2 linked regions of the Sphaerotilus montanus genome follow. The protein of the gene in region 2 interacts with the protein of the main gene of each other region in a pairwise test. Links are inferred from orthologs where the notes say so. Each region holds a gene or a part of one and is shown on either strand. Other genes may lie near its edges.

The links.
Region 1: the proteins of mobA (region 2) and moeA interact in binary tests that used the Escherichia coli proteins (3 or more experiments, as listed by UniProt). The link is inferred for Sphaerotilus montanus from one-to-one orthologs.

Annotation. Positions count from the first base shown.
Region 1 is NZ_JACCFH010000001.1:192,433-204,115, forward strand. What follows is about bases 4,425-7,294. They hold moeA (molybdopterin molybdotransferase MoeA), read left to right. Parts: upstream 4,425-5,145; coding sequence 5,146-6,444; downstream 6,445-7,294. Other genes in these bases: BDD16_RS00920 (ABC transporter permease), read right to left, coding at 4,425-5,029; BDD16_RS00930 (PQQ-dependent methanol/ethanol family dehydrogenase), read left to right, coding at 6,666-7,294. Outside these bases: BDD16_RS00895 (NAD(P)/FAD-dependent oxidoreductase), read right to left, coding at 1-120; BDD16_RS00900 (aldehyde ferredoxin oxidoreductase family protein), read right to left, coding at 186-2,033; BDD16_RS00905 (4Fe-4S dicluster domain-containing protein), read right to left, coding at 2,061-2,534; BDD16_RS00910 (ABC transporter substrate-binding protein), read right to left, coding at 2,764-3,549; BDD16_RS00915 (ABC transporter ATP-binding protein), read right to left, coding at 3,588-4,310; more of BDD16_RS00920, read right to left, coding at 4,316-4,424; more of BDD16_RS00930, read left to right, coding at 7,295-8,402; arsA (arsenical pump-driving ATPase), read right to left, coding at 8,464-10,251; BDD16_RS00940 (DUF427 domain-containing protein), read left to right, coding at 10,364-10,645; BDD16_RS00945 (tripartite tricarboxylate transporter substrate binding protein), read right to left, coding at 10,635-11,633; BDD16_RS00950 (sensor histidine kinase), read right to left, coding at 11,630-11,683. UniProt on the Escherichia coli protein: Catalyzes the insertion of molybdate into adenylated molybdopterin with the concomitant release of AMP.
Region 2 is NZ_JACCFH010000001.1:3,031,411-3,043,094, reverse strand. What follows is about bases 5,173-8,043. They hold mobA (molybdenum cofactor guanylyltransferase MobA), read right to left. Parts: upstream 6,983-8,043; coding sequence 6,362-6,982; downstream 5,173-6,361. Other genes in these bases: BDD16_RS13875 (4Fe-4S dicluster domain-containing protein), read right to left, coding at 7,646-8,043; BDD16_RS13880 (TorD/DmsD family molecular chaperone), read right to left, coding at 6,997-7,629; phnD (phosphate/phosphite/phosphonate ABC transporter substrate-binding protein), read right to left, coding at 5,434-6,276; BDD16_RS13895 (putative selenate ABC transporter substrate-binding protein), read right to left, coding at 5,173-5,340. Also shown: flagellar biosynthesis anti-sigma factor FlgM, read left to right, coding at 169-483; BDD16_RS13925 (hypothetical protein), read left to right, coding at 547-939; BDD16_RS13920 (DUF1801 domain-containing protein), read right to left, coding at 919-1,296; dcd (dCTP deaminase), read right to left, coding at 1,319-1,888; phosphonate ABC transporter, permease protein PhnE, read right to left, coding at 1,973-2,782; BDD16_RS13905 (PhnE/PtxC family ABC transporter permease), read right to left, coding at 2,779-3,618; BDD16_RS13900 (phosphonate ABC transporter ATP-binding protein), read right to left, coding at 3,615-4,457; more of BDD16_RS13895, read right to left, coding at 4,465-5,172; more of BDD16_RS13875, read right to left, coding at 8,044-9,832; BDD16_RS13870 (DUF3306 domain-containing protein), read right to left, coding at 9,732-10,328; BDD16_RS13865 (DUF3305 domain-containing protein), read right to left, coding at 10,331-10,846; BDD16_RS13860 (formate dehydrogenase), read left to right, coding at 11,155-11,376; BDD16_RS13855 (formate dehydrogenase subunit alpha), read left to right, coding at 11,398-11,684. UniProt on the Escherichia coli protein: Transfers a GMP moiety from GTP to Mo-molybdopterin (Mo-MPT) cofactor (Moco or molybdenum cofactor) to form Mo-molybdopterin guanine dinucleotide (Mo-MGD) cofactor.

The sequences.
Region 1 (11,683 bases), 2.8 Mb from region 2 along the record:
TGAATACGGCGCTTCCGGCTCGTCGCCGATGACGAGGATCTCGTCGTGCGGCGCGTGCTTGCGGATGGTTTCTGCGGCGATGATGCCGGCGGGGCCGGCGCCCAGGATCACGTGTTTCATGTCGGGTCTCTTCAAAAAACAAGGCGGTCTTCGACCGCCTTGTTGTTCAGTTCAGCACAAGCCGGTCACAGACCCAGGCGCTCGCGGGTCGCGGCCTTGAGCTGGCCGTCGCCGTCCCAGCCACGGATGTCGTAGTACTTGGGCAGCATCTCGGGCAGCTTGTTGACCAGGCCCTTGGCGGGGCCGGTCTTGGCGGGCTCTTCCAGCAGGCGCTTGGGCAGCGTGTCGTCCTTCGACGTGAAGCCGGCGCGGTTGTTGAAGTCGCGCTCCATGTTCCAGATCCGCTCGCCGATCAGGGACAGGTTCTCCAGCGTGAACTCCTCGCCGCAAGCCGCCGCGACTTGCGGCTGCACGTCGGCCAGGCCCCAGGCGAAGCTGGTGAAGATGCAGATGCCGGCCGAGTCGAATGCCGCGGTGGCGTCCTGGAAGGCCATCACGAGTTCGGGCTTGCCGTCGGCGGTCAGCGGGTCGGTCTTGACCGGGATGCCCAGCACTTCCGAGGCCACGGTGTAGCTGCGCAGGTGGCAGGCGCCACGGTTGGACGTGGCGTAGGTCAGGCCCATGCCCTGGATGCCGCGCGAGTCGTAGGCCGGGAATTCCTGGCCCTTGACGCTCATCGACAGCTCGGGGTGGCCGTACTTGGTGCACAGGCGCTTGCTGCCCTGGCCGATCTCGATGCCGAAGCCTTCGCCGCGGGCGGTGATTTCAGCGAAGTGGGCCAGTGCCTGGGCCGAGCCGAACTGGGCGTCGATGCCGAGCTGCTCCTTGGTGAGCACGCCCATCTGGTACAGCTCCATCACCGCGCCGATGGTGGCGCCGAAGGTGATCGGGTCCATGCCCTGCTCGTTGCACAGCACGTTGGCGTACTGCAGCGCGTCCAGGTCCTTCACGCCGTTGGCAGCGCCCAGTGCCCAGGCGGCTTCGTATTCCAGACCGCCCGAGGCGCCCCAGTACTGCGGCTTGTTGTCCACGGTGAAGTGGTTCTGGTCGATCTTCTGGATCCGGCCGCAGGCGATGGTGCAGCCGAAGCAGGCCTGGTTCGTCACCAGCGGCTTCTTGCCATCGGTCGCGCGCGGGGTGGCCATGGCTTCCGCACCGATGTCCTTGGCGCCTTCGAAGGCCACATCCTGGTGGTTGCGGGTGGGCAGCGCACCCATTTCGTTGATGACGCTCATCAGCACCTGGGTGCCGTAGGTCGGCAGGCCGGCGCCGGTGACGGCGTTGTCCTGCAGGATCTTCTTCTTCTCGTAGGTGACGCGCATGAACTCCTTGGGGTTGGCAATGTTGCCCACGCCCTTGGTGCCGCGCACGGCGATCGCCTTGAGGTTCTTGCTGCCCATCACGGCGCCGACGCCGGAGCGACCAGCGGCGCGGTGCAGGTCGTTCACCACGGCGGCGAACAGCACCTTGTTCTCACCGGCCAGGCCGATCGAGGACACGCGCACCAGCGGGTCCTGGTGGCCCTTCTTGATGATGCCTTCGGTCTCCCAGACCGACTTGCCCCACAGGTGGGCGGCGTCCTTCAGCTCGGCCTTGTCGTCCTCGATCGACAGGTACACCGGCTTGGCCGACGCCCCTTCGAAGATGACCATGTCCCAGCCGGCCATCTTCAGCTCGGCGCCCCAGTAGCCGCCCGAGTTCGAGCAGGCGATGGCGCCGGTCAGCGGGCCCTTGGTGACGACCGTGTAGCGGCCGCCGGTGGAGGCCATCGTGCCCGTCAGCGGACCGGTGGCCCAGATGATCTTGTTGTCGATGGACAGCGGGTCCACCTTGGCGTCGATTTCCTCGACCAGATACTTCGTGGCCAGACCACGCGAGCCGAGGTACAGCTTGGCCCAGTCCATGCGCAGCGGTTCGGACGTGACGGTGCCGGCGGTCAGATTGACGCGGAGAATTTTTCCTGCCCAAGACATGATGTGTGTGCTCCTTGTTTGGACGGATCAGGCGGCAGACTGGTTGCCCAGCTTGTCGGCCCAGGACTGCATCTTGTTCAGACCGGTCCAGTTGGAATCGATGAAGGTGATGGCGCCGGTCGGGCAAGCCTCGACGCAGGCCGGATCGCCGCCGCACAGGTCGCACTTCTGGACCTTGCCGGTTTCCTGCACGTAGTTGATCGTGCCGAAGGGGCAGGAGATCGTGCAGACCTTGCAGCCGACGCAGGTGGTGTCGTTGACGACCTTGGCGCCGGTGACCTTGTCGAGCGTGATCGCCTCCACCGGGCAGGCGTGCAGGCACCAGGCCTCGTCGCACTGCGTGCAGGTGTAGGGGACCTTCTTGCCGGTCTCGTGGAAGTCGAAGACCTTGATGCGCGACTTGGCGGGGGCGAAGACGCCGTAGTTCTCGTACGAGCAGGCCATTTCGCACTGCAGGCAACCCGTGCACTTGTCCGGGTTGATGTGAAGGCTCTTCTGCATGATGGGGGTTCTCCGCAGTCGTCCGTTGGGGGGGTACCCCGAGCGAGCACAGCGCACACCGGGGAGGGTCTATGCAATCATCTGCATATCGACCGCGCTCGGGAACCTAGGCCTAACCCTGAAAAACCCGGAATCCGCCGGGTCTTTGCTTAGGCAACGCCTATGAAGTCACCGACAGATGTACCAGCCTGACACGCACGGGCAGGTTCACCGCCCCCTCGATCGCCGCTCAACGCCCCGCGTTCGGGAAGAACAGCTGCTCCCCGCCGATCTTGTACGACGCGATCACCCCCTGCCCCACCGGCGACACCACCCAGTCCGCAAACGCCTGCGCAGCGGCCTGCTTGACATGCGGGTGCTTGGCGGGATTGACGACCATCACGCCGTACTGGTTGAACAGCGCCTTGTCGCCCTCGACGAGGACGGCCAGATCGGCACGGTTCTTGAAGGCCAGCCAGGTGCCGCGGTCGGCCAGCACATAGGCGCCGGTGGACGCCGCCATGTTCAGCGCCGGGCCCATGCCGCAGCCGCATTCCTTGTAGCCGGACGGCTTGGCCGCAGCCAGGTCGGCCCCGGCCTGCTTCCACAGCCGCAGCTCCGCCGCGTGCGTGCCGCTCTTGTCGCCCCGGGAGATGAACGAGGCCTTGGCCGCGGCGACGCGCAGCAGCGCCTCGGCGATGTTGCCGCCCTTGGCCTTGGCCGGATCGCTGGCCGGACCGATCAGCACGAAGTCGTTGTACATGACGGCCTGCCGCTTCAGGCCCCAGCCGTCGGCGACGAACTTCTCCTCGGCCACCTGGTCGTGGACAAACACCACGTCGGCATCCCCGCGGCGCGCCATGTCCAGCGCCTGCCCCGTGCCGACCGCGACGACGCGGACGTCGATGCCACTGGCCTGCCTGAACGCCGGCAGCAGGTGGCCGAACAGGCCGGACTGGTCGGTCGAGGTGGTCGAGGCCATCACGATGGACTTGTCCTGGGCCTGCACGGTGGCCGCCGGCAGGACCAGTGCCATCGTCAGGGTCGCCATCGTGGTGAAGGCAAGGCGTCGTTTCAGGTCCACGGCAATTCTCCTTTGAGGAACTGCGCCGCCTCAGGTGGCAGCGCGTCGTTGAAAAACTGGTCCACCGGCCGGTCCACCACCAGGCGCCCGGCTTCGAGATAGGCCACCCGGGTGGCCAGGCGCTTGACCTGCCCGAGGTTGTGCGTGCTCATCACCAGCGTCATGCCGGCACGTGCGAAGTCGTCGATCAGCGCCTCGACCTCGCGCTTGGCACTCGGGTCGAGGCTGGCGGTCGGCTCGTCGAGGAAGAGGATGTCGGGCTGCAGCGCCCAGGCCCGCGCCAGCGCCAGCCGCTGCTGCTGGCCACCGGACAAGGCGCGCGCAGGGCGGTCCGCTGTCGCCTGCAGGCCCACCCGCGTCAGTGCATCCAGCCCGCGGGTGCGCCGCGCCGCCCGCGGCACGCCACCCAGCCACAGCGCCAGCATCAGGTTGCGCCACACCGACAGGTGCAGCAGAAAGGGCCGCTGGAACAGCATCGCCGCGACCGGCCACCGCCCGGAGCCGCGCAGCCGGTGCAGTTCACGCCGGCCTTCGCTCGGCGGCAGCAGGCCGTTGAGCACCCGCAGCAGCGTCGTCTTGCCGGAACCGTTGGCACCGACCAGCGCCAGCCGGTCGCCGCGGCGCAGTTGCAGCCCGACGTCGCGCAGCGCCGTCACCGCACCGAAGCGCACCGTGGCGCCGTCGAGCGTCAGCAGTGTCTCGGTCGCGGGCATCGTCGTCACGCCAGCGCCTCCTGCGGTGCACCGCCACGCCACTGCACCAGCCCGATGACCAGATTGATGATGCCGACCACACCCAGCAGCACCAGGCCCAGTGCCAGCGCCAGCGGCAGATCGCCCTTGCTGGTCTCCAGCGCGATGGCGGTGGTCATCACGCGGGTGATGCCGTCGATGTTGCCGCCGACGATCATCACCGCGCCCACCTCGGCCACCGCCCGGCCGAACGCCGTCAGCAGCACCGTCAGCACCGCAAAACGCTGGTGCAGCAGCAGCAGCAGCGCCGACAGCAGCGGGCCGGCGCCCATCGAGCGCAGCTGGTCGCCTCCTTCGCGCAGGCCGTCGAGCACCAGCCGCCGGGACAGCGCCGTGATCAGCGGCAGGATGAGGATGCTCTGCGCGATCACCATCGCCGTCGGCGTGAACAGGATGCCCAGCGCACCCAGCGGCCCGGAGCGCGACAGCAGCAGATAGACCGACAGCCCCACCACCACCGAAGGCAGCGCCAGCAGCGTGTTGAGTGCCCAGATGACGACACGGTGGCCGGGAAAGGTCGCCACCGCCAGCCACGCCCCGAGCGCCAGCCCGACCACGGCACCCAGCGCACAGGCCACCGCGCTGACCTGCAGCGACAGGCCAGCGATGGAGAACAGCGCGGTATCGGCCTCGGCGATCAGGCGCAGCGCAGTGGCGAAACTCTCGGAGACGGTGGACATGGCGGCGCGATTCTGTCGCCGGATCACCGCGCTGGCGATATGTCGGCGCTTGCATAGAGACCCACCCCAAGGGCGCGGGCCCGTGCAGGCGCGGCCACTATGATCAGTGCCAATCCCTGAACCCACCGTCCCTGCCCACCATGTCGGAACTCGGCCCTTCTCCCCTCTCCACCGGCAATGACCAGCTCAGCGTCGAGGCCGCCCGCGCCGCCATCGCCGCCGCGCTGCACCCCATCACCGAAACCGAAACCCTGCCACTGACTGCGGCGCTGGGCCGCATCCTCGGTGCGGACATCGTCTCGCCGATCAGCGTGCCCGCGCACGACAACTCGGCGATGGACGGCTACGCGCTGCGCGGCAGCGACCTGCGGGCCGACGCCGACACGGTGCTGACCGTCACGGGCACGGTCCACGCCGGCGACGTGCCCGACTTCGAGACGGCGACGGGGCAGTGCGTGCGGATCATGACCGGCGCGGTGATGCCGGCGGGACTGGACACCGTCGTGCCGCAGGAACTCTGCCGCGCCGCCGACGGCGTGGTGCACATCGCTGCGGGCACGGTCCGCCCGGGCGACAACCGCCGCCTGCAGGGCGAAGACCTGCGCGCTGGTCACCCCGCGCTCACCGCCGGCCAGCGGCTGCGCCCGGCCGACCTGGGGCTGATCGCGTCGCTGGGCATCGGCGAGGTCACCGTGCGGCGCCGGCTGCGGGTGGCGCTGTTCTCCACCGGCAACGAGTTGCGCACGCTCGGCCAGCCGCTGGACGCCGGCTGCATCTACGACAGCAACCGCTACAGCCTGATGGGGGCGCTGGCGCGGCTGGACGTGGAGATCATCGACCTGGGCCTCGTGCGCGACGACCCGGCCGCACTGGCCGCCACCCTCGACGAGGCGATCGCCCGGGCCGACGTGGTGCTGACCAGCGGGGGGGTCAGCGTGGGCGATGCCGACTACACGAAGGACCTGCTGGCCAGCCGCGGCGACGTGGCGTTCTGGAAGGTGGCGATGCGCCCGGGCCGGCCCTTCGCGTTCGGGCCGCTGCACCGCGGCGAGGGCCGCACACCCGCCTGGCTGTTTGCACTGCCGGGCAATCCCGTGGCCGCGCTGGTGACGTTCTACGCCTTTGCCCGCGACGGACTGCTGCAGCTGGCGGGGGCGAAACCGCAGCCATTGCCGGCGCTGCGCGCACGCTGCACCACCGCCATCCGCAAGCGCCCGGGCCGCACCGAATTCCAGCGCGGCATCGTCAGCCCTGGCGTGGACGGCCAGTGGGAAGTGCGCCTGACCGGCACCCAGGGCGCTGGCGTGCTGCGCAGCATGAGCGAAGCCAATGCACTGGTCGTGCTCGGCCACGCGCAGACCTCGGTGGCCGCAGGCGACGCGGTGGACGTCTGGCTGTTCGACGGACTGGTCTGAGTGCACCGCGGCCGGCGGAGCAGTTTTCGGGGAAGTGTTGTCTCCTGGTACACCAGCCCCCGGAGTTACCCGCACCGCGAACCCCGACCCGGTACGGCGAGCTAGTAGGATCCCCAAGGTTTCCTAGCACAGGCGAGGTGGCACATTTGTTGCCCGGGAATAGCTCCCGAACGGCATCTGTTCCAGCCGTTGTGACATCCACCTCACTGAGGAGACCAACCATGCAGAAGAAACTGTTGAGCTTGCTGGTGTGCGCCGGCCTGGCGTCCATGGCCCAGGCCGCCGTGACCGATCAGATGATCGAGAACGACGCCAAGTCCACCGGCGACGTGCTGAGCTGGGGCATCGGCCAGCAAGGCCAGCGCTACTCCCCGCTCAAGCAGATCAACCCCTCGACCATCAGCAAGCTGGTGCCGGCGTGGAGCTTCTCCTTCGGCGGTGAAAAGCAGCGCGGTCAGGAATCGCAGCCGGTGATCCACAACGGCAAGATGTTCGTGACGGCGTCCTACTCGCGCATCTTCGCGCTCGACGCCAAGTCTGGCGCCAAGCTGTGGAAGTACGAGCACCGTCTGCCCGACGGCATCATGCCCTGCTGCGACGTGATCAACCGCGGTGCCGCCCTGTATGACAACCTCGTCATCTTCGCCACGCTGGACGCGCAGCTTGTCGCGCTGAACCAGGACACCGGTGAAGTCGTCTGGAAGGAAAAGATCGACGACTACGCCGCTGGCTACTCCGCCTCGGCCGCTCCGCTGATCGCCGAAGGCCTGCTGCTGACCGGCGTGTCGGGCGGCGAGTTCGGCATCGTCGGCCGTGTCGAGGCCCGCAACCCGAAGACCGGCGCGCTGGTCTGGGTGCGCCCGACGGTCGAAGGCCACATGGGCTACAAGTACGACAAGGACGGCAACAAGACCGAAAACGGCATCTCCGGCGAACAGGGCAAGACCTGGCCGGGCGACCTGTGGAAAACCGGCGGCGCAGCGACCTGGCTGGGTGGCACCTACAACGCGAAGACCGGCATGGCCTACTTCGGTGCCGGCAACCCCGCGCCGTGGAACAGCCACCTGCGCAAGGGCGACAACCTGTTCTCGACCTCGACCGTCGCCATCGACGTGAAGACCGGCCAGATCAAGTGGCACTACCAGAACACGCCGAACGACGGCTGGGACTATGACGGCGTCAACGAGTTCATCACGTACGACGAAGGCGGCCAGATCCTCGGCGGCAAGGCCGACCGCAACGGCTTCTTCTATGTGAACGACGCCAAGACCGGCAAGCTGGTCAACGCCTTCCCGTTCGTCAAGAAGATCACCTGGGCCACCGGCATCGACCTGAAGACGGGCCGTCCGAACTTCGTGCCGGAAAACCGCCCTGGCGACCCGACGCAGGGCGCCGATGGCAAGAAGGGCACCTCGACCTTCGTCGCCCCGTCGTTCCTGGGCGGCAAGAACCAGATGCCGATGGCCTACTCGCCCGACACGAAGCTGTTCTACGTGCCGGCCAACGAGTGGGGCATGGAAATCTGGAACGAGCCGATCAGCTACAAGAAGGGTGCCGCCTACCTGGGCGCCGGCTTCACGATCAAGACGCTGGGTGACGGCCCCATCGGCGCCCTGCGCGCCGTGGATCCGAAGACCGGCAAGATCGTCTGGGAAGCCCCGAACAACGCCCCGCTGTGGGGTGGTGTGCTGACCACCGGCGGCAACCTGGTGTTCTGGGGAACGCCGGAAGGCTACCTGCAGGCGGCCGACGCCAAGACCGGCAAGATCGTCTGGAAGTTCCAGACCGGTTCGGGCGTCGTGGCCCCGCCGGTCACCTGGAGCGAAGGCGGCGAGCAGTACGTCGCCGTGGCCTCCGGCTGGGGCGGCGCCGTCCCGCTGTGGGGTGGCGACGTGGCCAAGAAGGTCAGCTTCCTCGAACAGGGTGGCTCGGTGTGGGTGTTCAAGCTCGCCAAGTGAGCTGAATCCCGCCGACTCCGAAGCCCCGCCCTGGCGGGGCTTTTTTCATGGGTTCACCGGTTCACGGGCGCTGCACCAGGGCGGTCAGCGCCTCCACCCCGACCGGCGCGACCGCCTGCCACGGCACGACACAGGTCATCCGGCTGGACAGGCCCTCGGCGATGCGCGCCATCTGCCGGCGCTCGCCCGCCAGCCGCCCGGCCAGCAGCGGGTCGGTCGTGCCCGAGGCCAGCAGGCTGCGGTTGAGCACCCAGGCCGCCGGCTCGATATGGGCGCGGCGCAGGTCGTCCTGCAGCGCCGCGGCCTGCGACACCGGCGTCGACTCCGGCAGCGTCACCAGCACGATGCGCGTGTAGCTGCCGTCCTGCAGCCGCATCATCGGCGTGACGATGTGGCTGCCCGAGGTGCCTTCGAATTCGCGCACCATCTGCCGGTGGTACGCACCCGTGGCGTCCATCAGCAGCAGCGAGTGGCCGGTCGGCGCCGTGTCGAGCACGACGAAGGCGCTGCGCGCTTCGCTGACGATGCGCGAGAAGGCATGGAAGACGGCGACCTCCTCGGTGCAAGGGGATTTCAGGTCTTCGCGCAGCAGCGCCAGTCCCGCCGCGTCCAGATCCTTGCCCCGCGCCGCCAGGATCTTGTCGGTGTAGCGCTGCGTCTCGGCCTGCGGGTCGATGCGGTCCACGCGCAGGCCGTCGAGCTGCCCGTCCAGCGTCGAGGCCAGGTGGGCGGCCGGGTCGGTGGTGCTCAGGTGGACGGTGTGGCCGCGCTGCACGAGGGCCACGGCGAGCGCGGCGGCGATGGTCGTCTTGCCGACACCGCCCTTGCCCATCACCATGATCAGCCCGCGGCCGGGCGCTGTGAGGTCGTCGACCAGATCGGCCAGCGGATGCCAGGTCGCCTCGCCCTGCCCCGCCTCGGTCAACGCAGGCGCTGGTCCCGCCACGTCGGGCCGCAGCAAGGCCCGCAGCGCCGGCAGCCCCACCGTGTCAAACGGCCGCAGCGGTACCCGGTCACTCGGCAGCGCGCGCAACACCTCTGGCATCGCCGCCAGCGCCTGCGCACCCTGCGCCTCGACCGCCTGCGCCACCGCGTCATCGCGCTGGCTGGCGTGGAACACACCGTTGATCGCCAGCCGCTGGTGCCCGAGCCCGAGTTCGGCCAGTTCCACCGACGTGCGCGCCGCCTCGGCGATGGCGCCCGTCTCGGGCCGCGTGACCAGCACCACCGTGGTCAGCGCCGCGTCGCCCAGCGTCTGCAGCGCCTGACGGAAGCGCACTTCCTGCATCTTCAGCCCCGAGTGCGGCCCGAGGCAGGACGCGCCGCGGTCGTTGCCGGCCAGGAAGCCGGTCCACGCCTTCGGCAGGCTGAGCAGGCGCAGCGTGTGGCCGGTCGGCGCGGTGTCGAAGACGATGTGCTCGTAGCCCTCGCCGCCGCCGGCCAGCAGTGCGGTGAACTCGTCGAACGCGGCGATCTCGGTGGTGCAGGCACCCGAGAGCTGCTCGCGCACCGTGGCGCGCTCGGCGTCATCGGCCTCGGCGCCCATCTGGTCGATCACGCGGGCGCGGTAGGCCTCGGCCGCCGCCTGCGGATCGATGTTGAGCACCGACAGGCCCGGCGCACCCGGCACCGGCACCGGCGTGTTGCGCAGCGGGATGCCCAGCATCTCGTCGAGGTTGGACGCCGCGTCCGTGCTCACCAGCAGCACCCGCCGGCCCGCGTCCGCCAGCGCCAGCGCGCAGGCCGTGGACAGCGAGGTCTTGCCCACGCCGCCCTTGCCGGTGAAGAACAGGTGGCGCGTCGGGGCCTGCAGCAGGCCAAGATCGGGAAGAGAAGTGGCGGTGGTCATGGACAGGCCTTTCGAGGAGTCAGGTCCATCTTGCGCCTGAAGCCACCACGCCGACCTTGCGCCGCATCAGCGGTATAACGCCAGCCTCCACCATCCCACGAGAGCACACCCCATGAAAGCCATCTGGAACGGCACCACCGTGGCCGAAAGCGACGACACCGTCGTCATCGAAGGCAACCACTACTTCCCGCCCGAGTCGCTGCGCCAGGACTGCGTGCTGTCGAGCAACCACCGCACCATGTGCTCGTGGAAAGGCGAGGCGCGTTACCTGAGCCTGTTCGTCAACGGCGAGGTGAACCCGGATGCGGTCTGGTTCTATCCGGACCCGAAGGAAGCAGCGGCCGAGATCAAGGGCCGCGTGGCGTTCTGGAAGGGTGTGCGCGTCACGGAGTGACCGCGCGCAGCAGGCCGATCTCGACCGCTTGCCGCCGGTGGCGCTCGACCTCGGCGCGCACATGCGCCGACAGGCTCGACCCGATGACACCAGCGTCCACCGGCTGCAGCCCGAGCCGCTCCAGCCGGGCGCGGTGGTCCTCGCGGCCTTGCACCTCGGCCAGCCGCCGGGCCACCTCGGCGACGACGCCTGCGGGCGTGCGGGCGCTGGTGTAGACCCCGCGCAGGATCGGCCACTGCACATCCACCCCCTGCTCCCGCGCGGTCGGCACCTTCGCCAGCGGCCCCGGCAACCGCGCCGCCGACAGCACCGCCAGCACCCGCAGCGGCGCGCCCTGCTGCAGTTGCTGCACCACCTCGGCGGCGTCGCCGGTGAGCACTTGCACATGGCGGCCAGCCAGCGCCTGCATCGCGTCACCGCCACCCTCGAACGCCACCAGCCGCATCGCGCGCGGCCCGACCCCCGCCGCGCGGGCGAGCAGTGCCGCTTTCATCCAGTCCTGGCTGCCGATGGTGCCGCCCGCGGCGAAGGCGATCGAGGCGGGCTGCGCCTTCAGGGTCTCCAGCAGCGCCGGCAGGTCTTTCCACGGCGCGTCGCGGTGGACCACGACCACGCCATGGTCGACCGCCAGTGCCGCGACCCACTGCACCGCCTCGGCGCCACGCCGCCCGAAGCGCCCCTGCGCCAGGTTGAGCAGCGTGCCGCTGGAGAACGCGATCAGCTCTGCGCCACCAGGGCTGACGGGACGGGCATCGCGCACCACCTCGTCGAACACCAGCGCGCCGATGCCGCCCGGCTGGTAGACGATCGGCAGCGCCGGGATCAGCGGCTGCAGCGCCTCGCGCACCAGCTGGCACGTGAGGTCGAAACCGCCGCCCGGCTTGGCCGGCGCGATGCAGCGCGACACCTGGGCGGTGGCCGGTGAAACACTGCCAGCCGCCAGCAGCACAGCCGCGGCGCACAGGCCCCAGTACTTCCGCAAATTCATGGCGACTCCTCGTGCACCGGGACACCGGCGCCATTCAAGGTCACGCGCAA
Region 2 (11,684 bases):
CGGAACCCGTCAATTCAACCCGCATCTGCACAAATCTGCTCGAAAACCGCTCGTACGGGGGAGGATTTCCCGAAGCTGCACTCCATCCCGCTAAAGTGGCTGGCGCGACCACCGATATCAGACTCAACGCCCGTCAACCGGGCCTGATTCGGCTCGAAGGAGTACGTGATGAAGATCGGCAATATCGCCCAGACCTCGGCGACGGCCCCCGTCAGCCTCGGCACCCCCCCCCGTGCGGCTGAAACGCCACATGAGGCCCCGGAAGTTTCGGCGCCCGAAGACACCGCCAGCACCAAGGTGGAAGTGTCTGAAACCGCCTCGACCCTGCTCGAACGCGCCCCGGACGACTTTGACAGCGAAAAAGTCGATCGCATCCGGCAAGCCATCTCCAATGGCACCTACAAGGTCAATGCCGAAGCGATCGCCGACCAGTTGCTCACCAACGCACAGGATCTGCTGGGCCACCTCGGCCAGAAGCCCTGAGACCGCTGTCCGGCCTGACCGGGCAGCGTGTCGCATCGATCCATCGACCTGACACACCTGCCCATGAACACCCTGAATCTGCGCCCTGCCCCCGTGCATTGCCCCGACGCCGCCGATCTGGAGCGTCTGCTCTCGGCGGTCGAGGGCGATCTGGATGCCCTCGGAGATTCGCTGCGCCTTCGGGACAGCACGCGCATCGAGCGCCATTCCGGCGATCTGCGCGAGGCGCTCACCCGGGCCCTCGACGGCTTCACGCGTGCCTCCCGGTCCGGCCAGATCCCCGCCGCGCTGCGCGCCAGGCTCGTGAAGGCCAGTGGTCAGGTGGCCGTGCAGCGCGAGTCGCTCCTGCGCGCGACCGTGGCGCTGGACGGTGCCCTGGAAGCACTGCTGCCGCGCGAGGATGCCGTGGTCTACGGCCGGCTCGACAGCCGCAGTTCAGCGCTGTTCACGCACTGACGGCACCTGCAGTGCCGCGACGATGATGCGCCGCACCAGATCCACATCCACCGACTGGCTGTAGCGGAACTTGAGGATGCGCATGCCCTTGCCGGCGCCCTCCAGTTGAGGAAATTGCTCGACCAGCAGCGCACCCTGGAAGAACTGCAGGTGCGCCTGGCCCTTGTGCGGCAGCAGCGTCACCAGGGGACTGCCCCGGACCAGGAACATCAGACTGCCCCAGCGCACCGCCTGGTCAATGTCCGGTGCCGCCGCCAGCACGGCCTTGTGCAGCGCCATGGCCGTGGCCACCTGGCCCGGTGGCAGCGAATCGAAGAAGCTGGCCACCATGGCTGCCGGTCGCGCGAGATGTCGCATGTCGGGACGGGGTCTGTCGCGCTCAGGTCCTGGGCAGGGTCACCCCCGTCTGGCCCTGGTACTTGCCGCCGCGGTCGCGGTAGCTGGTCTCGCAGACCTCGTCGCTCTCGAAGAACACCACCTGCGCGCAGCCCTCGCCCGCGTAGATCTTGGCCGGCAGCGGCGTGGTGTTCGAGAACTCCAGCGTCACATAGCCTTCCCACTCTGGCTCGAACGGCGTCACGTTGACGATGATCCCGCAGCGGGCATAGGTCGACTTGCCCAGGCACACCGTCAGCACGCTACGCGGGATGCGGAAGTACTCGACCGTGCGCGCCAATGCGAAGCTGTTCGGCGGAATGATGCAGACGTCGCCCTTGAAGTCCACGAAGCTGCGCTCGTCGAAGTTCTTGGGATCGACCACCGTGGAATGCACGTTGGTGAAGATCTTGAATTCGTCCGAGCAGCGGATGTCGTAGCCATAGCTGGACGTTCCGTAGCTGACGAGCTTGCGGCCATCGGGCGCGTAACGCACCTGAGCGGGCTCGAACGGCTCGATCATGGCGTGCTGCTCGGCCATCCGCCGGATCCACTTGTCGCTCTTGATGCTCATGTCGTTGTCAATTTCGGGGTACGCAGGGCGGGGGCGTGATTTTATGGGTATCTGGTGCCAGTGCCGACCTGTATCAGAGGAGATTCACGCGAAGTGGTTCCTTCTGACCCAAGCCGACAGCGCATCCACCAGCGCCACCAGCCCGATCATCGCCAGCAGCACCGTGCAGGCCTCGCGCATCTGGAACAGGCTGAGGTGGAAACTGAGTATCTGGCCCAGCCCCCCTGCGCCGACCACGCCGAGCACGGCCGCGGCGCGGATGTTGTTCTCCCAGCGGTAGAGGCTGTAGGCCAGCCACTGCGCCGAGACCTGCGGCAGCGTGGCGAACAGGAACACCTGCACCACGCCCGCGCCGCGGCTGCGCAGCACCTGCGCCGGCTCGGGCGGCACGTTCTCCAGCGCCTCGGCCAGCAGCCGACCCAGCACGCCGGTCGTGTGCAGCGCCAATGCCAGCGTGCCCGGGAGCGGCCCCAGTCCGGCCGACACCAGCAGCAGCGCCGCCCAGACCAGCTCCGGCACCGCACGCAGCAGGTTGAGCACCGCGCGTGCCGCCCCATGGACCAGCGCCGCCGACACCCCGCCCGCCAGACTCGCCGGCACCGCCAGCAGCAGCCCGAAGAGTGCCGCCAGCCCGGTGCCGAGCAGCGACATGGCCAGGGTTTCCAGCGTCGCCCAGCCGGTCTTGCGCAGGAAGGCCGCGCCGGTCTCCGGCGGAAAGAAGCTGGCGAGGAAATGCCCCATCTGCCCGAGCGCCTGCGGACCGAGGAAGTCCGACCAGCGCAGCGACAGGCTCCAGAAGCTCGCGCCCACCAGGGCCAGCAGCGCCAGACCCAGCACGGGCAAGGCGCGGCTGCGCAGCGGACGCGGCGGCAAGGGCAGCGACTCCCGGCTCATGCCAAGCCCCGGCGGATCCACGCGCTCACCCGGTCCGACAGCGCCACCAGCGCCATGAAGACCAGCAGGATCGCACTCACCTCGCCGCCCGCGAACATCTTGGCCGCGTTGTCGAGCTGCTGCCCGAGCCCGCCCGCACCGACGAAGCCCAGTACCACCGACGAGCGGATCGCACATTCCCAGCGGTAGACCGTGTAGCTCGCCAGCTCGTTGGCGGAGGCCGGCAGCGCCGCGTACAGCCAGGTCTGCAGCCGCCCGGCGCCGTGGCCCAGCAGCGCCTGCGCGGGAGCGGCATCGGCGCTTTCCAGGATCTCGGCCCAGACCTTGGCCAGCATCCCCCCGTAGGCGATGGCGATGGCCAGCACGCCCGCCGTCGGCCCCAAGCCCACGACCCGCACGAACACCAGCGCCCAGACCAGCTCCGGCACCGAGCGCAGCACCACGGTGAACGCGCGCACGCCCTGCCGCAGCCACGCCGGCCCGCGCGCCATGCGCCCGCCGACGGCGCTGACGGACAGCCGCTCGGTCATCGCCAGCGCCAGCGGCAGCGCGATCAGGCCGGCCAGCGCCATGCCCGCCGTCGCGATCGCCACCGTGCGCCAGGTCTCGCGGGCCAGCAGCGCGAGGAACTCCGCGTCGTGGCGCGGCGGCACGAACTCGGCCAGAAAGCGCCCGGTCACGCGCAGGCTGCGGGCGTCGAACAGCGTCCACGGCTGGAACTCGGCCAGCACCAGCAGCGGCCACAGCACCACCGCCGCCGCCAGCAGCCCCAGCCAGCGCCGCTGCAGCGCCGGATCGCGCGCGGCCACCGCACTCGCCACCGCGGCAGCGTTCATCGGCACATCGCCTGCGGCAGCAGCGCAGTGAGCGGAGCCAGCTCGACCAGCGGCGGGGCCTGCGGCGCGAACACCGCCCCGCCGTACAGCGCCTGCAGCCGCGCGTCGTCCAGCCCGTCGGACGGTCCGTCGTAGACCACCCGCCCCTCGCGCAGCGCCACCGTGCGCGGAAAACAGCGCCGCGCCACCTCCACCTGGTGCAGCGAGCACACCAGCGTGCGGCCCTCGGCGCGCGCCGTCTCGGTCAGCCGGCGCATCACCAGCTCGGCCCGGGCCGGGTCGAGCGCCGACAGCGGCTCGTCGACCAGCCACAGGTTCGCATCCGCCACCAGCAGCCGCGCCAGCCCGACCCGCTGCCGCTCGCCGCCGGAGAGCCGGTCGACACGCAGCCAGAGCTTGTCCGGCAGGTCGAGCGCCACCAGCGCCCGTTGCACGCGCTCGGCGTCCGCCAGCCGCGGCGTCCACAGCGTGCGCAGGCTGGCCCACAGCGACATCTGCGGCAGCCGCGCCGCCAGCACCGCCGTCACCACCCGCTGACGCGGCGGCAGCGGCGGCACCTGCGGCGCGAGCAGCGCCCGCGCCCGCTGCCGCTGCCGGGCAGCCGTGCCCAGCGTCCACGGCTCCTGGCCGAACAGCGCCAGCCGCCCCGCCGAAGGACGCAGCATCCCGGCCAGCGCCAGCAGCAGTGTCGTCTTGCCGGCACCTGACGCACCGATCACCGCGACCTGCTCGCCCGCCGCCAGCTGCAGATCGATGCCTTTCAGCACCGGCGCAGCCCCCGGCATCGGCGCGACCTGCAGTCCGCCCAGATCGACCACCGCTGGCCCCAACCGACTCACGCCCGGCTCACTTCAGCAGTCCGGCCTGCTCGGCAGCGCCCTTGATGCCGTTGTAGTTGTCGGCCTTGGTCGGGATGAAGCGGCTGGCGCGCTGCAATGCCAGGATCTCCTTGCCACCAGGCGCCGACTCCAGCGCCAGGAAGGCCGCAGCGATCTTCTCGCGCAGCGCAGCGGGCATGTCGGCGTGCACGCTCCAGTTGTAGTCGTAGTAGCCGGGGGTCGTGTAGAACACCTTGACCACGGCCGGATCGACCTTCTTGTCGGCGACGAACTTCTCCCAGACGGAGATGTTCAGCGCGCCGGCATCGACCTTGCCGCTGGCGACGGCCGCGATGGTCGCGTCGTGTGCGCCGGAGAAGCTCACGCGCTTCAGGTCCGCATCCGGGTTGATCTTCGCGGCCAGCAGGTAGCTGCGCGGCATCAGGTGGCCCGAGGTACTGGAGGCCGAGCCGAAGCTCAGCGTCTTGCCCTTGAGGTCGTCGAGCTTGGTGATGCCCGAGGCCGCGTCGGTGATGAAGACCGAGCGGAACTTCTCGTCCTCGGCCCGCTGCACCAGCGGGATCACCTTGCCGCCCGAGCGCACATTCGCCTGCACGAAGGTGAAGCCGCCGAACCAGGCGAGGTCCACCTTCTTGTTCACCAGCGTCTCGACCGCCGCGGCGTAGTCGGTCACCGGCGTCCACTCGACCTTCATGCCGAGCTTCGCTTCCAGGTACTTGCCCAGCGGCTCGAACTTGCGCGCCAGTTCGGTCGGGGATTCGTCGGGGATCGCGGTCACGCGCAGCACGGCCTGGGCCTGCGCGGTCAGTGCGGCACCCGCCAGCGCGGCCCCCAGTGCGAGCAGTCGGACGCTGCGGGCAGCGGTCATCGGGATTCTGGTCATGTTCACGCCTCGGTCAGTCGACAGCGCCCCGCTCTGCAGGGCGCCGAAAGGCGTGAATTGTGCCGTGCCCGCCAGAGGCGGCCGCTCAGGGCCTCATTGCAGCTGGCCGGTCTGCTCGGCAGCGGCGCGCACGGCGGCGTAGCCCGCATCCTTGGTTTCGGTGTAGCGGTGGGCGCGCTGGGCTTTCAGGATCTCGCGCCCGCCCTTGACCGCCTCCAGCACCAGCATCCCGCCGGTGATCGCCTTGCGGCTGCCTTCGGGCAGGTCGGCGAGCACCGCCCAGGTGTGGTCGGTGTAGACCGGCGTGGTGAAGAAGACCTTGAGCGCCGCGGGATCGACCTGCTTGTCGGCCACCAGCCGCTCCCAGGTCGCCAGTCCCAGCGCACCGGCCTCGGCCTGGCCGGCGACCACCGCGGCCACCACCGCAGCCGCGTTCGCGGCAGGCACGGCGGTGAGGTCCGCGTCCGGGCGCAGCTTGGCCGCGATCAGGGCGCTGCGGGGCATCAGGTTTTCTGCGGTGCTGGCGCTGGGGCCGAGGCTGAGCGTGCGGCCCTTGAGGTCGGGCAGCTTCTTGATGCTGGAACTGGCCTTGGTGATGAAGACGGAGCGGGCCTTCTGGTCTTCCTCGCGCTGCACCAGCGGCACGACGCGGTCACCCGCGCGCACGACGGCCTGCACATAGGACAACCCGTTCAGCCACACCAGATCGGCCTCGCGGTTGAGCAGCGCCCGCACCGCAAAGGCCTCGCTGGCCACGGGCACCCACTTCACGCGCATCTTGAAACGCGTCTCCAGGAACTGCCCCAGCGGCTCGAAGCGCACCGCCTGCTCGGCCGGCGTCGTCTCGGGCGCCATCGCCACCCGCAGCACGGACTGCGCCTGTGCCGCCAGCGCGGTGCCGGTCAGCAGCAGTGCCGTGCCCAGACTGCGCGCCACGGGCGCGATCCGTCGAATCCATGTGCTCATCGTTCACCCCCGGTACCAGATGGCCCGATTGTGCCGCGGGTGCACCTTTTTCAGATCAGCGCGACAGGCTGCGCAACTCATCCAGGGTGTTGGCATTGAAAAACCCGGCCGCGTCCCCCTCCCGGTCGAACAGGACCTGGGCGCAGCGGTGCTGGCCGGTCCAGCGGTCGATGCGGCGCTGGCCGCCCGCCATGAAGGCCACCAGGCTCTCCATCAGCCCGGTCTTCATCAGGCAGAAGACCGGGTGGGTCTGCAGCGTGCCGTCCGCCTCGCGGGTGACGGCCATCGCCAGATCGGCGTCCTCCGCCTGCAGCGCGGCCGACAGTCGCACCACCAGATCGGCCGGAAACTGCGGCGAGTCGCAAGGCACGGTGACGAGGTAGGCCGTCTCGCAGCGCTCCAGCCCGGCGAGGAACCCCGCCAGCGGCCCCGGAAAATCGGTCGTCGCGTCCGGCCAGACCGGCACGCCCATCGACTCGTAGGCGGCCAGGTTCCGGTTGGCATTGACCATCAGGCTGCCGACCTGCGGCCCGAGGCGCAGCACGGCGTGCAGCGCCAGTGGCATGCCCTGGAAGTTCTGCAGGCCCTTGTCCACCCCGCCCATGCGGCTGCCGCGGCCACCGGCCAGGACCAGGCCGGTGATCTCCTGCGGATCGATCGCGCTGCGCACGTTCATGGCCACGGTCATGCTCAGGCCTCCAGCAGGTCGAAGCCCTGCGTCTCGATGTCGAGGAACACCCGGGTGAGCTGCGCCACCGCGCGCCAGATCTGCGCCCGCGGATGGGCGTCGACGGCGTCACACAGGTCGCCGACCCAGGTCTGCAGATGGCCGCGGAAGAAGCGCCGCTGCTGCTCCAGGTTGCACACCGCGATGTCGTCGCCCGCGATCAGGAAGCGCATCACCTCGCAGCCGTAGGCGATGTGGTCCTCGGTCTCGCCACGGCCCGGATCACGGGTCAGGCCGAGCGCGGCCAGGTCGGTGCGCAGCGCGGCCAGCGGCTTCTCGTTGAGGAAACCCGCCAGGTAGAACGAGCCGTAGAGGAACACCTCCGGCTTGCCCACCCCGCCGAACAGCGCGTCGTACTCGTCGGCGGCGGTCTCCGGTGTGGTGGCACGCAGCGCCGAGACCAGCGCCTGCCACGGCGCTTCGAGCAGGCCGCCCTCCGGCGTCTCGGTGACCACCACGCGGAACCGCGCGAGCAACTCGGCATCGGGTGGCGCCATCCACAGCCGCGCGAGCAGGCCGTACAGCTCGGCGCGGGCAAGTTCCTCGCTGTGGTCGGCGCTGGCGAAGCTCAGGGCGCGGAGGTCGTCGTTGTTCATGGGGCTCGGCTCAGGCTCAGTAACGGGGCGTGCCGCGCGGCACGTCGGTGATGCGGACTTCGCTGGCATTGCTGTGCAGGTCGATCACCCGGCAGTCGCCGCACATCTTCAGCCGCTCGGCCGCCGCGCCCTGGAAGGCCGGGTGCGCGGACAGCTTGGCCATCATGTTCTCGATCACCTTCAGCGTGCCAAACGGCTTGCTGCAGCGGATGCAGCGGAAGGGCTCGACCTCGTGCAGCACCCGCGGCTGGCGGCGCGCCCGGCCCTCGTCGGCCAGCAGCAGGCGCGGCACCAGCGTGATCGCGCCTTCCGGGCACGTCGTCTCGCACAGCCCGCACTGCACGCAGTTCTTCTCGGTGAACCGGAGCTGCGGGCGCTCGGGGTTGTCGGCCAGCGCGTTCTCGGGACAGGCGCCAACGCAACTCAGGCAGAGCGTGCATTTGGCGGTGTCCACCAGCACCGCACCGAACGGCGCACCGGCCTTCGGCAAGGCGACCACATCGGCCGGCGCAGGCGCGTGGGCGCTCAGGTGGTCGATCGTCAGGTCGAGTGTCGCGCGCTTGTCGGCCTGGGCGACGATGGGCGTGGGCTGCGCGACAACCTGGGCGGGTGCGCTGCGCAGCGCGGCGTCGAGCGCGGCCAGGTCGCGGGCGTCCCGTGCCTCGATCAGCTTGAAGTGCTCGCCCGCGTAGCCCAGCCCGGTCAGCAGCGCCTGCGCCACCGCCATCTGCTCGGCCAGCGCGGCGCGGTACTCGGGCGCTTCTTCGGCGGTCAGCAGCACGAAGACCTGGCTGGCGCCCTGCGCGATCGCGGACAGCCACAGGTCGATCCCGACACTCGCCGTGTGCCACACCGCCACCGGCAACACCCGCGCCGGCACGCCGTGCACGGAGCGGTCGACCCGCGCCGCGCGGCCGAGATCGTCGATCAGCTTGGCGCCCGCCTGCTCGCTGTGCAGCAGCAGCGCCGCATTCTGTCCACCCGCGCGGGCGTAGGTCGTGATCAGCCGGTGCAGCCGCTTGCCCTGGTCGACCGGGCCGGGATAGGCGAAGGTGAGCGCCCCGCTAGGGCACACCGTCGTGCAGGCGCCGCAGCCCGCGCACAGGTGCGGCTCGACGACGATGCCACCCGCCAGCTCGGTCTTCGCCTTGCCCTTGCGCGAGGCGTCGCTGGAAATCGCGCTCGTCGAGCAGACGTCGATGCACGCGGTGCAGCCGATCTGCTCGTTGCGGCTGTGGGCGCACAGGCGGTGCTGGTAGTGGAAGAACTTCGGCTTGTCGAAGGTGCCGACCAGCTCGCGCAATTGCAGCACGGCGTCGAACAGGCGCTTCGGCTCGGCGGCGCCACGCACGCCCTGCGGCACATGGAAGTAGCCCTGCGGCGGCTGGTGCTGCGAGAACGCCGGGGTGTCGCGCAGGTCGAGCACGAGGTCGAAGCGCTCGTCGGTGACCAGCGGCGCGCGGTTGAAGTCGATCGCGCCGGCCGCGTCGCAGACCTGCACGCAGTCACGGTGGCTCTTGCAGCGGCTCAGGTCGATCTGGTAGCGGAAGTCGATCGCGCCTTCCGGGCAGGCGTCGAGGCAGGCGTTGCAGCGGGTGCAGAGATCGAGGTCGATCGGGTTCGACGACGACCACTGCACCTCGAACGCCCCCAGCCAGCCGCGCAGCCGCGTCACCCGCCCGGCGAACACCGGCAGGTCGCGGCGCTGCGCCAGCGCGCCGTCCACGCCCGCCGCCTCGTCCACCAGCAGCGTCACCGCCAGCCGGTCGCGCAGCATCGCTGCCGCCGACTGCGCCGCGTCCGCCCCGCCGATCACGAGGCAGCGCCCGGCCGAGTGGAACGGCACCGTCGTCACCGGCTGCACATCCGGCATCTGCGCCGCGGCGATCAGCGCGGCGAGCTTCGGCGTGGCCGCCTTGGCGTCGCGGGACCAGCCGCCCGTCTCGCGCAGGTTGACGAAGTGGATCGGGCGCTCGTCGGTGCTGGGGGCGCCCGCGGTCTCGGCGTTCAGGTCGAGAAAGAGCTGGCTCTCCTGCGTGCAGGCCACCAGCAGCGCCTCGCCCGGACCGGTGGACTTGGCCGCGCGCTGGAAGGCGCCCGCCTCACGTCGGCACAGCAGGGTGTGCGTCGTCTCCAGCCCGTCCGCGCTCGCCCCCGGCGTGCGCATCAGCGTCCGGGCAATCGCCCCCGAGTCCAGCGGCATCGTCCGGTTGCAGTCGCACAGCAGTGTTTTCATCGGCGGGGTTCTCGTCGTCGTCTTTGTCTTCGTCGGCAAACAGGCCGAGCACCTTGGACTGCGTCATCTGCCGCAGCATCGCCAGCGGGATCGGGTCCGGCAGGCCGTAGTCCTCGATGTAGGTGTCGAGGCCGTCCATCACATTGAAATGCGGATCGGTGAACAGCGTCTTCAGCGCCGCGTTCTTCACCGAGGGATCGACGCCGCGGGCGACGAAGCGGGTGAAGTCGGAGGCGGGGGTGAGCTGCGCGACATCGGCCAGCGTCGGGGCGGGCTGGGCGGGCGGCGGGGGCACGGCGGCCGGCGCTGGCGCGACGGGGACAGGGGCCACCGGCGCCACGGGCCTGGCGGCCACGGCCGGCATCGGCGGCACCTCCGCCACCGGCGCGCCCTGCCGCACCTGCACCTTGCGCCGCGACCAGCGCGACAGGAAGCCGCCGTCGGGTTCCGGATCGGTCGCCATCGTCAATCCCGCTGGTCCGGCGCGACGAAGGACACCGGCCGGCGGCGCTTCTTCGGCTCGGGCCGGTAGTGCGCGTCGGTGTAGGCCTGCAGCCAGTCGCGCACCTCGGCGGGCAGCGGCCGGTTGTCGACCCGCTCCTGCGCGTCCAGCAGGCGCCCGGCTTCGTTGTAGGACAGCGTGACCCGCTCGGGCCAGGCGCGCGACGGGTCTTCCTCGTCGATGCGCCACATCACGAACCAGACCGGCGCGCCCGAGGTCAGGTTGAGGAAGTAGCCCTCGCCCTCGTCGCGGCGCAACTCGACCGGCAGGCCGGGGAACAGGAACTGCGCCGCCTTGCCGTCGTCACGCAGCAGGCGCGGCGTGTCGCCGTATTGCCCGTCGTCCAGCGCCACGTCGGCCAGCGTGAAGCGCCAGTCTTCCCAGCGGCTGGGCTGGTGCTGCCGGTCGATCACCACGGCCACCCGGATCTGCGTCGGTGGCGTCGGCGGCAGCGCCGTATGTTCTGGGTCGGTCCGCATGAATATGTCGACAAGGGCTCGGTAATTCACGCGCAGTCTACAGGCCACCCCCGAGAAAACATCAGCGTTGCCCCTGAGCGACGAGGGAGTTTCCGGGGCTGCACCCTGCGCAGGAACCCGGTTTCCCCTCTGCGCCCCGCACGCGCGACAGATTGTCCGCACCCTCCCCGCAGGGTTTTCAAACCCGCACGACAAATTGACGAACAGCGCGCGACAAACTGTCGCGAACCCCTAAGGATTGACCCTTATTGTTCGCCTTGCATAACCGCAACCTAATCACTGCAGTCCACGCTGCCGGAGCCCGTTCGATGAGCCAGTCCCCCACCCCCGAGCGTCCCACGCTGACCCGTCGGCGCGTGTTTGCCGGCGTCGGCACCGCCGGTGCACTGGCCGCGGTCGCTGCCGTGCTGCCGGGCCAGCACCCCGCGCCCGCGCCCGTCGCCGCCCTGCCCAAGCCCGCCCCGGACACCGGTGGCGGCTACCAGTTGACCGAGCACGTCCGGCGCTACTACCAGACCGCCAAGGTCTGAGGATCCCAGGAGACACCCCCCATGCTGCTCACCCGCCGCGCCACCCCGTCCACGCCCGGATCGTCCCCTTCCCCGCTGGTGTCCAGCCTGGCCCGCGGCATCGGCCGGGCGATCCCGACGCTGGACCGACGCACCTTCCTGCGCCGCTCCGGCCTGGGGGTCGGCGCCGGGCTGGCCGCGTCGCAGCTGACGCTGGTCAAGCGCGTCGAGGCGGCCGATGCCGCGTCCACGGCCACCGGTGGCGCGAAGAAGGTCGAGGTCAAGCGCACCGTCTGCGGCCACTGCTCGGTGGGCTGCGCGGTGGACGC